Regions from separate parts of the Mesorhizobium bavaricum genome, predicted to be linked through region 3. Evidence: riboswitches for the same ligand, from Rfam matches in the RefSeq annotation. Region 3 holds a riboswitch; each other region holds the start of a gene.
The links. Region 3 has a riboswitch for cobalamin ahead of AC1RZR_RS25895 (DUF1636 family protein). Riboswitches for the same ligand answer to the same signal wherever they lie in the genome.
Positions count from the first base shown of each region.

Region 1: linked by a shared signal. The riboswitch ahead of AC1RZR_RS18230 (DUF1636 family protein) and the one ahead of AC1RZR_RS25895 (DUF1636 family protein) in region 3 are both predicted to bind cobalamin.
Region 2: linked by a shared signal. The riboswitch ahead of metE (5-methyltetrahydropteroyltriglutamate--homocysteine S-methyltransferase) and the one ahead of AC1RZR_RS25895 (DUF1636 family protein) in region 3 are both predicted to bind cobalamin.

Region 1 covers NZ_CM165566.1:3,716,951-3,722,574, forward strand. The annotation lists gene cobN (cobaltochelatase subunit CobN) at 1-1,371, opposite strand, end outside; gene cobW (cobalamin biosynthesis protein CobW) at 1,390-2,427, opposite strand; gene AC1RZR_RS18230 (DUF1636 family protein) at 2,430-2,858, opposite strand; cobalamin riboswitch at 2,898-3,101, opposite strand; gene AC1RZR_RS18235 (winged helix-turn-helix domain-containing protein) at 3,131-4,330, opposite strand; gene AC1RZR_RS18240 (NADH-quinone oxidoreductase subunit A) at 4,660-5,025, shown strand; gene AC1RZR_RS18245 (NuoB/complex I 20 kDa subunit family protein) at 5,016-5,597, shown strand; gene AC1RZR_RS18250 (hypothetical protein) at 5,603-5,624, shown strand, end outside.
Region 2 covers NZ_JBXAYV010000001.1:261,763-267,386, forward strand. The annotation lists gene AC1RZR_RS34010 (cytochrome P450 family protein) at 1-983, shown strand, start outside; partial or broken gene AC1RZR_RS34015 (cytochrome P450) at 950-1,243, shown strand; cobalamin riboswitch at 1,518-1,717, shown strand; gene metE (5-methyltetrahydropteroyltriglutamate--homocysteine S-methyltransferase) at 1,834-4,191, shown strand; gene AC1RZR_RS34025 (DUF982 domain-containing protein) at 4,884-5,132, opposite strand; gene AC1RZR_RS34030 (DUF982 domain-containing protein) at 5,404-5,624, opposite strand, start outside.
Region 3 covers NZ_CM165566.1:5,282,370-5,287,993, reverse strand. The annotation lists gene AC1RZR_RS25900 (nucleoside hydrolase) at 1-475, opposite strand, end outside; cobalamin riboswitch at 759-966, shown strand; gene AC1RZR_RS25895 (DUF1636 family protein) at 976-1,461, shown strand; gene AC1RZR_RS25890 (ABC transporter ATP-binding protein) at 1,458-2,246, shown strand; gene AC1RZR_RS25885 (ABC transporter substrate-binding protein) at 2,293-3,240, shown strand; gene AC1RZR_RS25880 (FecCD family ABC transporter permease) at 3,315-4,361, shown strand; gene AC1RZR_RS25875 (phosphatidate cytidylyltransferase) at 4,401-5,336, opposite strand; gene AC1RZR_RS25870 (lysophospholipid acyltransferase family protein) at 5,336-5,624, opposite strand, start outside.

The DNA of each region.
Region 1 (5,624 bases), 1.6 Mb from region 3:
CGAAAAGGAGAGATAGTCGCCAAGCTTCAGCCCGTGGTTTGAACTTTCCAGCAAATCCAGCAGCTCACGAGGCGTTTGCGGAATCCCGTCAACCGCATACCCCTGTTCCTTGAGGTCGTGCAGCATGGCCAGCACGCTGGACGGCACGTCGAGGCCGACGGCATAGCCTGTGCGGCCGGGCGCACTGGGATAATCCGGGATCAGGATCGCCAGCTTGCGCTCGGCGCGGGGCGTTTCCTGCAGCTTGATGAAGGTCGCGACGCGGTCCGCGACTTGCGCGACGCGGTCGGGCTCCGGCCGGTTGGCGAAGGCGCGGTGACCAAGTGCGGGATCGACCTCGGTCTCGCCCTTGAAGGAAATCGCGCCGGCCAGGATGCGGCCGTCGAGCTCCGGCAGCACGACATGCATGGCGAGGTCGGCGGGCGCCAGCCCGCGCTGGTTGTTTTCCCAGATATCGTGGCGGGTGGTGGCGACGATGACCTGGAAGACAGGCACGCCGGCGCGGTCGAACAGGGTCTCAACACCGGGTTCGGCGCCGGACGCGAAGGCGGTCGCGGTGATGATGGCGGCAGGTTTGAGCGTGGTCAGTGCGGTTTCCACGAACGTCAGGGATGCCCGGTCCTTGAGGCTGGAGACGAAGATGGGGACCGGGTTGATGCCGCGCTGCCTGAGCGCTTCAAAAAGGGCGTCGATGGGCGCGACATCGGCGGCGAGCAGCATCGAGCGGTAGAACAGGATGGGGGTGACGGGGGCGTAGACGTGGGAAGGATCGCTACCGTTCTTGGACATCCGGACGACATCCAGGTCATCAACGACACCGCGCCCCGGCTCATAAAATCCCGCCTTCGGTACAGCCACCGGTGCTGTGACGGTGCTCTTGGCCCCAGCCAACCGCGCCAGCTTCTGCACCAGTGCGCTCATATTGGCCGGGCCGCCCTCGCGGAAATAGTCGAGCAGGCCGTCCAATTCCTCACGCGACAGCGTCGAGGCTTCGATCAGGCGCAGATCCTCGTCGCGGCATTCGCCGGGCAGCAGCGCCAGTTTTATGCCGCGTGCGCGGGCGGTCGAAGCAAGCTGGTCGCAGCCGTATCGCCACCAGTTGTAGCCGCCGAGGATGCGCACGAGGATGATTTTGGCGTGGCGGGCGACGCTGTCGATCCAGAGGTCGACGGACATGGGATGGCGCAGGTCGCGCAAGGCAGCCAGCCGCATCGAGGGCAAGCGGTCGGCATCGGTCTTCCATGCTGCCGCCAGCCCGGCGAGATCGCTGTCGGTGAAGGACAGGGCCACGATATCCGCCGGCGTCTGCCGCAGATCGACCGGCTCGGCGAGGTCGTCGAGCGAGGCGGAGGTCGTGGTGAGGATGTGCATCGCGGTCCGTGGTGTGCGTCAGCCGGCGAGTATACGCTCGATCGCCGGGCGGTTCAGCCCCTTCAGGCCGATGACGACGAGGCGCGAGCGGCGGTCGTCCTGCGCCGTCCAGGCGCGGTCATAGTAATGATTGACGCGCGGTCCGACAGCCTGCAGCAAGAGCCGCATCGGCTTGCCGCCGACCTCGACAAAGCCTTTCACGCGCAGCACGTTTTCTTCCTCGGCGGCGGTAGCGACGCGTTTTGCCAGCTCATCCGGATTGGCGATCGACGCTATGTCGACAATAAAACTGTCGAAGTCGTCATGCTCGTGGTCGAGCTCGTCGTCGTGATGGGTCTTACGGTTTTCGATGTCATCCTCGACGGCAAGGCCAAGGCCGAGCAACACCGACGGATCGACCTTGCCCTGCGACGTCGGCACGATCTTCACGGCGCGAGCGATGTGCTCGTTGATGATGGCGTTGGCGCGGGCCGAGCCGGCGGCATCCATCAGGTCGCTCTTCGACAGGATGATCAGGTCGGCACAAGCGATCTGATCCTCGAACACTTCCTCGACCGGATCGTCGTGATCGAGTGTCGTGTCCTGCGCGCGCTGCGCCTGAAGTGCGTCCATGTCGTTGGCGACACGGCCTTCGGCCAGCGCCGGTCCATCGACGACGGCGATGACGCCATCGACCGTCACGCGGCTCTTCACCGTCGGCCACTGGAAAGCCTGGACCAGCGGTTTGGGCAGAGCGAGGCCGGAGGTCTCGATCAGGATGTGGTCGACCTTCGGCGTCAGCGACAGGATCTGGTCGAGCGCCGGCACGAAATCGTCGGCAACGGTGCAGCAGATGCAGCCATTGGCCAGTTCGACGATGTTTTCCTCGGGGCATGTGTCGATGCCGCAGCCCTTCAGGATCTCGCCGTCGATGCCGATGTCGCCGAACTCATTGACGATGATGGCGATCCGCTTGCCGCCGGCGTTTTCCAGGAGATGGCGGATCAGCGTCGTCTTGCCGGCGCCGAGGAAGCCGGTGACGACGGTGCAGGGAACGCGGGAGACGGAAGCGGTCATGATCAGTCCTTCAACAGGTCGAGGGGAGGGATGCGGGCGACGAGGCCACGCTTCAGGCTATCGGGGCGGCCACGCCAGGGAATGAGGCCGTCGGTCGAGGTGGCGAAGAGTTTTGCGCCAGAGACGAGGTCGGCGCCGCTGGTCGCGGTCAGGTCGCCGAAGACATAGCTCCAGCAGCCATCGCGCAGGATGGCGGCACTAAGCCGGCGCTTGCAATTGCCGAGGCATTCGACGCTGCGGACCCGAACATCTTCGCCAGAAGCGGCGCGGCGCGTGTCCTCGGCCAGCAGTTCGCCGGCGCGGGGATGGGCGTCGGAGCCGGTTTCGTCGCGACAGGAGGCACAGACGATGACGGTGACGCCGGCCAGGGCATCATCATGGCCGGACGAAACATCCGCTGTGCCAGCCGAAAAACTGCTGTCATGGTCCAAAAATCGAACTCCTTGCCCGGAAACCCGCCGGGCGATCGGATTCTGTAGTCGTAGACGGCAGGTCTCCTGGCTCGCGAGTCCTCGCCTTGGTGCCGCCTTCCCGGGACCGTCCCAGTGGCTTTCGGCCTTGGCTCTTCGCTTACAGTTGCGGGGACAGCCGCGGATTTGAGACCGAGATCCCGCACCGCATTCCCTCTTGGCTCCTCTCGTTGAAGAGAAGAGACCGTCTGGAACGGATTTAGGCTTTTGCGGGCAGTGGTGTCAACGCGAGCTTACGACACGGTCAGGTCGGCCAGCGCCGGACCCAAATCACCAGCCGGGGTGACTTCGAGGCGTTCGAGCCCCAGCCATCCCTGCATGGACTTCAGTTCCTCGAACAGTTGGGCTGCGGTTTCAGCCGGCGCGCCGGGCTCTGCGTAAGCAGCATGGACGCGTAACACGCCGGCCGGTCGGTCGGCCTTGAGGTCGACGCGAGCGACGATCCTGTCACCGAGCAGGAACGGCAGGACGTAATAGCCGTATTGGCGCTTTTCGGCCGGCGTGTAGATCTCGATACGGTAGTGGAAATCGAACAGTCGCTCGGTGCGCGACCGTTCGAAGACCACCGGATCGAACGGCGCCAGCAGAGCGCGGGTCTCGATTTTTCGTGGCAGGCGGGCGTCTTTATGAAGATAAGCCGGCTTGTCCCAGCCTTGGACGCGTACCGGCAACAGCTCGCCGAGTTCGACCAGTTCCTCCAGCCGGCCTTTCATGTCGGCGGGCGACAGGCGGTAGTAGTCTCTTAAGTCGCCGGCCGTCGCAATGCCGTGGGCGCGGGCCGAGATGCGCAGCAACTCGCGATGCGCGTCCTCGGCGGCCGGCACCGGCAGGTCGAGGATCGCCTGCGGCAGCACGCGCTCCGGCAGATCGTAGAACCGCTCGAAACCGCGACGGTGGGCCGTGGTGATGCGCCCGGCCCAGAACAGCCATTCGAAGGCATGCTTGGCATGGCTCCAGCCCCACCAGCCGCCGGAGCCTTTCTGGCCTTCGAGCGCGGAGGCGGCGATCGGGCCGCGATCGACGACCTCGCGGTAGATCTGTTCGATGTAGCCAGCGTGTTCGCGGCCCCATTTGGCGAGGCCGAGATACATTTCATCGCCGCGCTCGGCCCGCTGCATGCGCCAGCGCATCAGCGGGTATGTCTCGACCGGCAGGAAGGAGGCCTCGTGCGCCCAGTATTCGAATACCGTGCGCTTGCGCGTCACGGCCGCGTTATCAAGCAAGGCAAGCGGGTAGGGGCCGAGGCGCGAATAGAGCGGCATATAATGAGCGCGCACCACCGCACTGACGGAATCGATCTGCAGCAGGCCGGTGCGGGCCAGCACGCGGGCGAAATGGCGGCGGTCGGGCGTACCGACGGGGCGGGGATCGAGAAACCCCTGGGCGGCAAGCGCGATGCGCCGGGCCATGGGGAGCGAGATCTTTTCCTTCATGCAGGCGTCACTCTGAGGGTGGTTGGCCGAAGTTCTGATGGGTGATTCCGGCCCATGCTAGCAGGGTTTTGGCGGCAACCATGTCAGGAGAGAAAAGTGGAGTAAAAAGCGAAGGAAATCAAACAGGAGCGGATCGGACCAGTTTCCTCGGATATGCCGTCCAGCACCGCGTTTTGAACAAGGTTTGACTTGCTTCGTTGGAAGTGCTGCGCTAACCCTCGCCGCGTTGCAGCATAGGCCCTTAAAACGGTTCAGCGGTTAAACTGTCACGCTTCCGCAATAGGGTCCGGTGCTGTAATCAAAGTGATTGCGCCAACGGAAAGCCGAGCATGAACGCACTATTGAGTTCGTACCTGCCCATCGTCCTGTTTATCGGCGTGGCGCTGGTCGTCGGCCTGGCGCTGCTGGCCGCACCCTTCCTGGTCGCCTACCGCAATCCCGATCCCGAAAAGCTTTCCGCCTACGAGTGCGGTTTCAACTCGTTCGACGACGCCCGCATGAAGTTCGACATCCGTTTCTACCTGGTGTCGATCCTGTTCATCATCTTCGATCTGGAAGTGGCCTTCCTGTTTCCGTGGGCTGTGTCGTTCTCGAAGATCGGCATGCTCGGCTTCTGGTCGATGATGGTCTTCTTGGCGGTGTTGACCATCGGCTTTGCCTATGAATGGAAAAAAGGAGCGCTGGAATGGGATTGAACGACAGTTCCGGAACGCTCGTCGCGCCGAAGCCCAAGGGCCTGATCGATCCCAACACCGGCAGGCCGGTCGGGGCGGATGATCCTTTCTTCCTCGAGATCAACAACGAACTGGCCGACAAGGGCTTTCTCGTCACCTCGACGGAAGCGCTGATCACCTGGGCGCGCAGCGGTTCGTTGATGTTCATGACGTTCGGTCTCGCCTGCTGCGCGGTCGAGATGATCCACACCTCGATGCCGCGCTACAACTCGGAGCGGTTCGGTGTTGCCCCGCGCGCGTCTCCGCGCCAGTCCGACATCATGATCGTCGCCGGCACGCTGACCAACAAGATGGCGCCTGCGCTGCGCAAGGTCTACGACCAGATGCCGGAGCCACGCTACGTCATCTCGATGGGCTCCTGCGCCAATGGCGGCGGCTACTACCACTATTCCTATTCGGTGGTGCGCGGCTGCGACCGCGTCGTGCCGGTCGACATCTATGTGCCCGGCTGTCCGCCGAGCGCCGAAGCGCTGCTTTACGGCATTCTTCTCCTACAGAAGAAGATCCGCCGCACCGGCACGATCGAACGGTAATCACTATGGATGAAGCCAAGATTATCT
Region 2 (5,624 bases), on a different replicon from region 3:
TCGGGATATGCAAAGTGGACAACATGACCACGGCGCACGGCGCCGATCACCGGCGCTTGCGCGGCCTGCTGTCCAGCAGCTTCGCGCCCAGTCGTATCGCCTTGCTGGCGCCACGGGTCGAACAATGCGTCGATCGACTCCTGGCCGAGATGGCGCAGCGCGGCGGCAGTGCCGATCTGATGAGCGAGTTCGCCGCTCCGCTGCCCACCAACGTGATCGCCGAACTGTTCGGTTTGCCGGACGAACAGCGCGAAGAGATCGTCGCGCTCACCTACAGCCTGGCCAACACCTCCGCCACAGCCGAAGAGGTGCGACAGACGCGGCAGCGCATCCCGGAGTTCTTCCGTCGCCTGATCGCGCTCAAGCGGGGCCAGCTCGGCGATGATCTGGCTTCGGCCCTGATCGTCGCGCGTGACAAAGGCGAGCTCGTTTCCGACACCGAGCTCATCGACATGCTGTTCATGGTGCTCTCTGCGGGCTTCGTGACCACCGCCGGCGTCATCGGCAATGGCGTGCTGGCATTGCTGACGCATCCGCAGCAACTGCACTTGGTGCGCAGCGGCCAAGTTCCGTGGTCACAGGCGATCGAGGAGATCCTGCGCTGGGGCAGCTCAGCGGCCAATCTGCCGTTCCGCTATGCCACCCAGGACGTGGAGATCGACGGATGCATGGTCCGCCGCGGCGATGCCGTCCTGATGGCGTTCCATGCGGCGAACCGGGACGAAAAGGCCTTCGGTCCCGGCGCCGACAGGTTCGATGTCACCCGGCGGCACAACCCGCACCTGTCATTCGGCGAGGGGCCGCATTCCTGCCTGGGCGCTGCGCTGGCGCGCCTGGAATTGCGCTGCGCCTTCCCCGCGCTGTTCGGGCGGCTGGAGGATCTGGCGCTGACCATCGCTGCGGAGGACGTCGTCTACATGCCGTCTTACGTCATTCGCTGCCCGCAGCGCCTGCCGGTCAGCTTCCGCCCTTCCGTCGCTTAGAGAGTGCGGCATTCACCGCGGATTCGGTGATTCTCGGTTCGCCGGGATGGCTGGTCTCGCACGAGGGGGGCGAGCATGCCCGGTTACGCACGATCGTGACGCCGGCCTTCAGCAACCGCAGGGTGAAGCTGCTCGCGCAGCAGGTCGAGGCGATCGCCACGCAGTTGTTCGAGACGCTGACGGCCCAGCCCCAACCCGCCGACCTGCAGCGCCACCTCTCCTTTCCGCTACCGGACGTGGTCATCAGCGCGCTGATGGGCGAATGCGCAAGCACGCTGAGCAAAGCCGAGCGGGGAACAACTACCGGGATTCCCGGGGGACCGTGACGACCTGGCCCGACTTTACGCCCTTGAGCCCGGCGACCTCGATCTGATCCGGCGTCGCCGATGGGGACAAGGACCTCTCCGAGCCTGCACTGATGAGAGGCGGCATCATACGCGGCTTTGGGCGAAAGAGACCGATCAGCGCAAGGGCATTATTCGCATCATCACATAAACATCCCGTTATATGTATTGACAAGGAGCGAAGCGGCTGTGATTGTGCGTATGTCATGGTTCTCCGCGCGGCACTGCCGTAGCGGAGCTAAGAGGGAAGCCGGTGCGATGCCGGCGCTGCCCCCGCAACTGTTAGCGGCGAGCCAAGCCCATTGGTGTCACTGAGGCGAACGGCCTCGGGAAGACGGGCAGAGGCTTTGACCCGCGAGCCAGGAGACCTGCCACGACGAACAACGTCCACGGGCGGGGTGTCTCGGTGGTCGCAGTAGCCCGGCTTCGTGCCGCCTGCTCGCGCGTTCCTTGTCCCCACGCCCCAACCATCGGGGTATGGCATGACTGTCTCTCAACAAATTCCTGTGGCAACGCTCGGCGTGCCGCGTATCGGTCGACGGCGGGAACTGAAATTCGCGCTTGAAAGCTACTGGTCCGGAAAATCTCCCGCTGCCGACCTGCTCGCGACGGCGAAGGCGCTACGCGAGGCTAGCTGGAGGGAGCAGCACGATCACGGCGTGTCGAAAATCCCGTCCAACGATTTCTCGCTTTATGACCATGTGCTCGACACCGTCACCATGGTCGGCGCCGTGCCGGCACGATACGTCTGGACTGACGGCGAGGTCCCACTCGATACCTATTTCGCCATGGCGCGCGGCAACCAAGGTCAGAACGCTGATTGTGGACATGCCGGTGACGAGCATGCGGCCAACGGGCATGGCCTTGCCGCGATGGAAATGACCAAATGGTTCGACACCAACTATCACTACATTGTGCCGGAACTCACGGACGATCAGAGCTTTGCCCTCTCGTCGGCGAAACCGGTCGATCATTTCCTCGAGGCCAAGGCGCTCGGCATCCACACGCGCCCGGTCCTGCTTGGACCGGTCACCTTTCTCAAGTTGGCGAAGTCATCTGAGAAAGGTTTCAACCCTGTCGCGCTCCTGCCACGGCTGCTGCCCGTCTACGAGGAGCTCCTGCGGAGGCTGAGGCTCGCGGGAGCCGATTGGGTGCAGATCGATGAGCCGGCCCTCGTGCTCGACCTGATTCCCAACGAACGGGATGCGCTCCAATTCGCCTACTGCCGGCTGTCAAAAGCAGCACCGGAGTTGAAGATCATGGTCGCTACCTATTTCGGATCGCTGGGAGACAATCTCGAGACCGCAATTTCTCTGCCCGTGGCGGGACTGCACGTCGATCTCGTGCGCGCTCCAGAGCAGTTGGAGCCCGTCGGCCGGCTCGCGCAGAAGGACCTTGTGCTCTCGCTCGGGCTGATCGACGGGCGCAACGTCTGGCGCGCGAACCTGCCTGCCATACTTGACCGCATCAAGCCGATCGTCGCCGGCTGGCCGCTGGACCGCGTGGAGATCGCCCCGTCCTGCTCGATGCTGCATGTGCCGATCGACCTGGACATGGAGACGGCACTCGATGCGGATGTGAAGTCGTGGCTCGCCTTCGCGGCGCAAAAGACCGGCGAACTGGTCGTGCTCGCCCGTGCCCTGGCCGAAGGCCGGGACGCGGTCGCCGCCGAACTGGAGGCATCGGCTGAGGCTGCCGCCGTTCGCGCGACATCCGCGAAGGTGCATGATCCGCTCGTCGAAGGCCGGGTCGCCAGCATCAAGGTCGGCATGACGCGCCGGAAGAGCGCATTCGCCATGCGCTCCAAGCTTCAGGCCGACACGTTTGGCTTGCCTTCCTTTCCCACCACGACGATCGGCTCCTTCCCGCAAACAGTCGAGGTTCGCAAGGCGCGGGCAGCCCATGCCAAAGGCGAGCTGAGTTACGTCGACTATGAGGCGTTCCTGAAGAAAGAGATAGAAGCCGCCGTTCGCTGGCAAGAAGAGATCGGACTCGACGTGCTGGTCCACGGCGAATTCGAGCGCAACGACATGGTGCAGTATTTCGCCGAGCAGCTCTGCGGCTTCGTCTTCACGCAACACGGGTGGGTGCAGAGCTATGGCTCGCGCTTTGTGCGCCCCCCGATCATCATTGGAGATGTGTCGCGACAACAGCCGATGACAGTACACTGGTGGCGATATGCCCAGTCGCTGACGCTAAAGCCGGTGAAGGGCATGCTTACCGGCCCGGTGACGATCCTCAACTGGTCCTTCGTCCGGGACGACCTTCCGCGCTCAGCCGTCTGCCGCCAGGTCGCGCTCGCCATTCGCGATGAAGTGAGCGACCTCGAAAAGGCCGGCGCCAGGATGATCCAGATCGACGAAGCCGCACTGCGCGAGGGCTTGCCGCTGCGCGAGGCCGACTGGCAGGCCTATCTCGACTGGGCCGTCGAATGCTTCCGGCTGGCTTCATCGGCGGTCGGCGATGCGACCCAGATCCACACCCATATGTGCTACTCCGAGTTCGGCGATATCGTGGACGCGATTGCCGCAATGGATGCCGATGTGATCTCCATTGAAACCTCGCGCTCGCAGATGGAACTGCTCGATACGCTCCGAAGCTTCAAGTATCCGAACGGGATCGGTCCTGGTGTCTATGACATTCACTCGCCGCGGGTCCCGGAAGTGGGGGAGATTTCCAACCTCATCATGCTTGCGCGCGAGCGATTGTTGGATGGCCAACTGTGGGTGAATCCCGACTGCGGTCTCAAGACGCGCAGATGGGAGGAGGTCCGCCCTGCCCTGATGAACATGGTGGCTGCAGCACGCGCAATTCGGGAAAAAAGCGCAGACCGCGTAGGGCTCGGTGACACTCGCCGGCGGTGAGCGGCAACGCCACACACCGGGCAATCTGGGAGAGTCTATCCGGCGCCCAAAGAAATCGAGCTGCCGGTGACGAAGCGCCTCAGCAGCCTGGGCCTGGCCGAGGCCCTTGTTACGGCGCGTCGAAGTCAGCTGTTCGAGAGGCTGCCGTTGGCGGGCCATCAAAGGAGGCGGGCCTCGAATGGGGCCGACCAGGAACGAGAACGCTCTCCGCTAGCCGGTTTCGGATTATTCCGTATTGGGATCATCCAGTGTCACTATCGTCTCCCCGACCTTGATCGCCGAAACCCCGCTCCCAACCATCGGGGGGAGGCATTGGCGATCACGCGGCGCCGGTCCGCGGAGCGTGTTCCGGGAAACCGGATGCAGGGCCAAAGCCGGGGAACGTTCAGACGGCACTTCTGGAGGCTGTTGAGCGGCATAGACGCTCTGCCATCTGCAGCTGGCCAACTCCCGCTCAATGGCTCCGTCTGCCTCTGTCTCCAATCACGATCGCCGCGAAGGCGAAGCCGAGCGGCCGCAGCTGGCTGGCGGACCCCTTGTGTCTTGATGGTGAAAGATCCGGCCCCGGATCCAGGAAAGCCATCGCGGAAAGTGCGGTGTTGGCTTGCTCCTGGCGGAGCCGGCAGGGGTGTTCGGACCGCGCCCAATCGCGATGCGCAGATGGCCGAGATTCACGAGCGGCGTCCTAAATCTCAATCGCTGCGCAGAATGCGTGCTTCGAGCGCGGCTGTGACGAAAGCTCGTCGGGCGGCTGGTGGATGGGTCTTACCGCGTAACACCTGCAGACAGGTGTCCATCGCGATCCTGCGTTTGTCGGTCTCATGATGCAGATCCCGCAGCAAGATAGCGGCCGCGTCGTTGACGTCGAACACGACACGCTCCGAGCTGCGGCGGCTAACCTGAACTACGACTGGCCTCTCAAATCTGATCAACCCGGTCATCCCCCTCCTCCAACAGCCACCATGCGGCAAACAGCCCGGGTCGCATTTCTTTACTCAGCCGAACGCGACCGCTGCAGCGCGCCACTGAGCCTGGCCATTGGCGGGCAAGCGATCGCCATGAGGCGCGTCTGGCCATGGTCAGCTTGCCTGCGATCTGCGGTTTTGCAGTCGGTGGTGAGGAACTGCTTCTCATTCGCGTGGTCTAGCTGTGAAACCTGGACATAGTGCACTGTTTGACGCGTCTCGCCAGTCTCAAACATGTCGTCGAAGTCTACGCCTGCACTTTTCCACTGCCCGATCTGCAGGCGGCGATCCACTGCATGGCGGAGGTTGAATCTTCCAAGATGGCGACCCGCTTCGCAAAGCCGAAAAAGGCGTTGCGCGCCGTGCTTACCGGCTTGCGCCCATCGTATGCATCGTAGCATGCCCTCAGGGCGGCTTCGTGGATCAGGTCTCTGCGATCTTCCGGCCATTCGTTGAGAAAATCGATTG
Region 3 (5,624 bases):
TGATGTTGCCCCTGGTATAGCTTCCCCCCATCGCGACGACCCGTTTCACCCGCTCGACGATGCGGGGGTCCTTGCGCACGGCAAGCGCGATGTTTGTGTAGGGACCGACCGGCACCAGAGTGATCGTCTTCGGCTCATGCGCCATGACGGTGTCGATGATGAAGTCGACGGCGTGCCGCCTATCGAGCTCGAACGAGGCGGGCGGCAGTACGGGGCCGTCGAGCCCGGTCTCGCCGTGGATCTCGACAGCCAGCACCTGATCGATGAGGAGCGGGCCGGGAGAGCCCTTCGCCACCGGTACCTTGATGCCATAGGCGGTGCATACGGAAAGCGCATTGCGCGTGGTGTTCTCGACATTGTGGTTGCCCGAAACCGTGGTGATACCGAGGAGATCGATCTTCGGATTGCCTGCCGCCAGCAGGATGGCGATAGCGTCATCATGCCCTGGGTCGCAGTCCAGGATGATCTTTTCCATATGGCACCTCCTCTGTCGGCCGAGCCTGCCGCGACTACAGACTGCCGCCGCTTGCGCCGTCAAGGTTCTCGCCCTCGGCAACCGTAGTGCCAACTCGCTCGGCCCCACGGCCACCTTCTACCTCCGGCGGCGAGCCCATTTCGAGCAGCTGCCACTGCCGCCGCCGTGTTGCGCGACAAGTGGAGTTGACATCGTCGCGGAATATCGCTTCAAACGTAATGTTATTACATTTGAATGGAGCCGCGACGTCGCAAAAAACCGTTGCGATGCGATCGATGGAAATCTACGCTGGCCCGGTGATGGTCCCCTGGCCGCAAGGCAAGGGGTGAAAAGGGAACACGGTGAGATCCCCAAAGGGTCGAGGCCGTGGCTGCCCCCGCAACTGTAAGCGGCGAGCAAAATCCGTAAATGCCACTGGCCGGCAAGGCTGGGAAGGCAGGATGGCGCAACGACCCGCGAGCCAGGAGACCTGCCATCAGCATGAGTTGACCGGACGGGGTGTGCCGGGAGGAGACGTGGACGTCGGTCTTGTCGGCCGATTCGCCAACATCCTTCCGTCGCCAATCGAGAAAGACGGAAAGTTGGACGGCGCCACAGATCGTATTCACCGCATTATTGTCTGCACGCTTTGCCGCGACGTCCCGACAGGGATCAGGTCGGGTGAAAATTTGTGCTCCGATTTGCGTTCCCGGCTCTCGGCCCACCATGAACCCGCCGTGGCGCATGGCTTCACGGTCGAGGGCGTGGCTTGCATGGCCGGCTGTGCAAGGCCCTTGACGGTAGCCTTCCAGGCATCGGGCAAGGCTGCCTATCTCTTCGGCTCCATCGATGCGCAGGCCGATGTCGTCGATCTCGTGCGATTCGCCAAGCTCTATGCCTCGCTCGCCGATGGCTGGTGCAATTCGGGACAGCGCCCGGCGGGGTTGGCCGGCAAGACGCTGGCCCGCATCCCGGGCCCGGGCAATCCGGCGGGAAACAGCCGATGACAGCGCCGGTTCTCGAAGCGCGTGACCTCAGTGCCATGGCGAATGGCCGGGATCTGGTCCATGCGGTCAGCCTGTCGGTGGCCGCGAGCGATCGCCTCGCCATCATCGGCCCCAACGGCGCCGGCAAGACGACGCTGCTGCGCATGCTGTCGGGCATGCTGCGGCCAAGTTCCGGCGAGGTGAAGCTTGGCGGGCGCCGGCTGGACAGGATTTCGGCCGCCGAGCGGGCACTGCATATCGCCGTGGTCGGCCAGACCGACCAGCCCGATCCGCGGCTGGCGGTGATCGACTATGTCGAGCTTGGCCGGGTTCCGCACGCCGGGCTGAGGCGCAGGAGCGACGAACGCGACATTGTCGTCGACGCGCTGCGCCGGACCGGCCTGCTGCCGCTGCTTGGCCGCACCATCGGCTCGCTGTCGGGGGGCGAGCGCCAGCGCGCCCAGCTGGCGCGCGCCATCGCGCAGGAGCCAAAAATTCTGTTCCTCGACGAGCCCACCAACCACCTCGACCCGCGCGCCCGTGGCGAACTGCTCGAACTCGTGGCCGGCTTCGGCATGACGGTGATCGCGGTGCTGCACGATCTGGCCCTGGTGGCCCCCTTCGCCACCAGGGTCGCGGTGATGAACAATGCCCGCCTGCAAGCGTTCGCCGCGCCGCGCGAAGCGCTGACCCAACAGCTGATCCGCGAGATTTTCGGCGTCGACGTCTTTCGTCTGCGCCATCCGACCGAAGACCGCGAACTGACGGTGTTCGAGGTGCCGAACCGCGCCGCGCCGCCATCCTGATCGAAGCCGTTCCGCCCAATCCCTGTTCAACAAAGGAGCACTTACCTTGAAACGCCTCGCCTTTTCGCTTGTCTTCTCGCTGCTGGTCTCGACAGCCTTCGCCTTCCCTGTGACCGTCGACAGCTGCGGCAAACCGCTGACCTTCGACGCGCCGCCGAAGCGTGCCGTCATCCATGACCTCAACATGGCCGAGATGACTTTTGCGCTGAAACTGCAGCCGTCGATCGTCGGCCTGACCGGCATCACCGGATGGTACAAGGTCGGTCCCGAATTCAAGGCCGAGCAGGGCTCGATCCCTGAACTCGCCCCCAAATATCCGACGCTTGAAAACCTCGTCGCGGTCGAGCCCGATTTCTTCTTCGCCGGCTGGTACTACGGCATGAAGCCGGGCGGCGAAGTGACGCCCGACACGCTTGCCCCGCATGGCATCAAGACGCTGGTTCTGACGGAAAGCTGCGTCCATCTCGACAAGAACCGCCCTGCCGCCTCGATGGACCTGCTCTATGGCGACGTCGAAAAGCTGGGCAAGATTTTTGGCAAGGAGGCTGAGGCGCAAAAGCTCGTTTCGGGCTGGAAGACGCAGCTCGCCGACATCACCGCCAAGGTCGGCGACCGCAAGGGCACGCGGGTGTTCCTCTATGATTCCGGCGAGGACAAACCCTTTACCGCGGGCAAGTTCGCCATCCCCAGCGCCATGATCACTGCTGCTGGCGGTGACAACATCATGGCCGATATGGACACCAGCTGGGGCAATACGGACTGGGAAACGGTGGCCTCTCGCAACCCGCAATTCCTCATCCTGCTCGATTACCAGGACGGCGGCGGCTACAAGAAACTGCTCGATTTCCTGAAGGCGCATCCGGCGATGAAAGAAACGGACGCGGTCAAGAACGAGCGTTTTGTCGCCCTGCGCTATGCCGAGCTGACGCCTGGGCCCGCCAACATCGAAGCGATCGACAAGATCGCCAAGGCGATGCATCCGGAAGCATTTTGAGGCATGTCGCTCAAAAGTGCGCAGCGGTTTTTGCCAACGACATGCACGAAGAAAAGATCTGGGAAGTGCGTCGCATGAGCCCTGATGGACGCGACGCATTTCCAGGCTTGCGGCACAAGGCATTCGCACTCGCCATGATGGCGGGAGCGGCGGCGATCGCCGCGCTCGCCTTGCTGTCGATCGCCTATGGCTCGACGCTGATCCCATTGACGGACGTCGTGGCTTCGCTCGGCCATGCAACTGGGCTGGGTGGGCACGACGTGTCCGGCCCGGTCGGCAAGATCGTCGTCGACCTGCGGCTGCCGCGCACGATCCTGGCCATCTGCGTCGGCGCTGGCCTGGGCGTCGTCGGTGCGCTGCTGCAGACGGTGACCCGCAATGATCTGGCCGATCCGTTCCTGTTCGGCCTGTCTTCCGGCGCAGCTGCCGGCGCGGTTTCCGTCATCACCGTCTTCGGCGACAGTTTTGGCATCTGGACGTTGCCGGTCGCGGCCTTCACCGGCGGCATATTGGCTGCCGGCGTTGTTCTGCTTCTGGTTGCGCGGGTGAGGGGGCAAGGGCCGGAGCGGCTGATCCTCGCCGGCCTTGCCGTGTCGTTCATGTTCACCGCCCTGACCAACTACCTGGTCTTTGCCGGCGATCAGCGCGCCGCCCACTCGGTTCTGTTCTGGACGATGGGCGGGCTCGGCCTGGCGCGCTGGGACAACATCTGGCTCGGCGCGCTGGGTGCGGGCACCATCCTGGCTTATGCGCTATGGAACCACCGCCGGCTCGATGCTTTCCTGGCCGGCGAAAATGCCGCCGAAAGCCTTGGTGTGCCGGTGGCGCGGATGCGCAGGATGACCTTCCTCGTCGCCGCGTTCGCGACGGCGATCCTGGTCTCGGTCGCCGGCGTCATCGGCTTCGTCGGGCTGATGATCCCGCATCTGTCGCGGCCGCTGGCGGGTCCTTTGCATCTGCGGCTGGTTGCCGGCTGCGCGGTCTTCGGCGCGGTGCTTTTACTGGTAAGCGATCTTCTCGCCCGAACCTTGCTGCCGCCGCAGGAACTGCCGATCGGCATCATCACCAGCTCAGTCGGAGCGTTCTTCGTCGTCACCATGCTCATCCGCAACCGGCTCTGATCGCGGTGGGCCCGATCGCGCTGGGCAAGAGTTCCCGCCTCAGACCGTCCAGAAATAGCGCACGATGTGAAAGAAAACCGGGGCAGCGAAGACCAGGCTGTCGGTGCGGTCCATCATGCCGCCATGGCCCTCGATCAGGTGGCCCCAGTCCTTGACGCCCTGGTCGCGCTTGATCGCCGAGGCGACCAGCCCGCCCAGAAAACCCATCGAGCAGGCGATGAAGGCCACGGCTGCCGCCTGCAATGGCGAGAAAGGTGTCACGAAGGACAACAGCGCGCCGAGCAGGCTCGCCGACACCAGTCCGCCGATCAGACCTTCCCAGGTTTTCGACGGCGAGACGTTCGGCGAAAAACGGTGTTTTCCGAAGAGCTTGCCAAAGATGTACTGCAGCACGTCGCTGCCTTGCACGACGATGATCAGGAAGGCGATCAGCAACAGGGTGCGGCCTTCAAAGCCCGGAACATTGAGGGTCAGCAGCGCCGGAACATGGCTGACGCAATAGACCGAGATCATCACCGCCCATTGCTGCGCGGCGATCCGCTCGAGAAAGCGCTCGGTGTCGCCATGCAGCGCGGTGATGGCCGGCATCAGCAGGAAGCAGTAGACAGGAATGAAGATGACGAAGAGCCCGTACCAGGCGGTCCACACCAGCCAGTATTGAAACGGTATGATGATGCCGAACATGCCGAGCAGTACCCAATGGTCGCTGCGGCTTGTATGCGTCAGCGTTACGAATTCGCGCAGCGCCGCGAAGGAAATCAGCGCGAACAGGATGGTCATGCCGTAGCGGCCGAAGAAGAAGGCGACCGTCATCAGCGCCACCATCACCCACCAGGCGTTGATGCGCTGCGTGAGATTGACCAGCGTTGAACTGAGCGGCTTGGGCGCCCGCGCTGAAAGTATGGCGGCGATGATGCTGGCGGTGGTCAGCACCGCGAGCAGGCCGATGATCAGAATGGAAATCTCGTGGCGCATCAATCGTCTCGCTCGGGACGCGGGTTGAGCGCCAGCAGCGTGGCGTGGGCGCGCTCGAGAAAGGCGCGGCGTTCTTCGCCCGGGGCCACCGCCACCGGTGCGCCGAAGACGACGCGGCACAGCAGCGGCACCGGCAGGAACTGGCCCTTGGGCAGCACGCGCGACATGTTCTCGATCCAGCACGGGATCAGCTCGACCTCAGGCCGCGCCATCGACAGATTGTAGAGCCCGGAGCGGAAGGCCAGCAGCGGCTCCTCGGTCATGTTGCGGGTGCCCTCGGGAAACAGA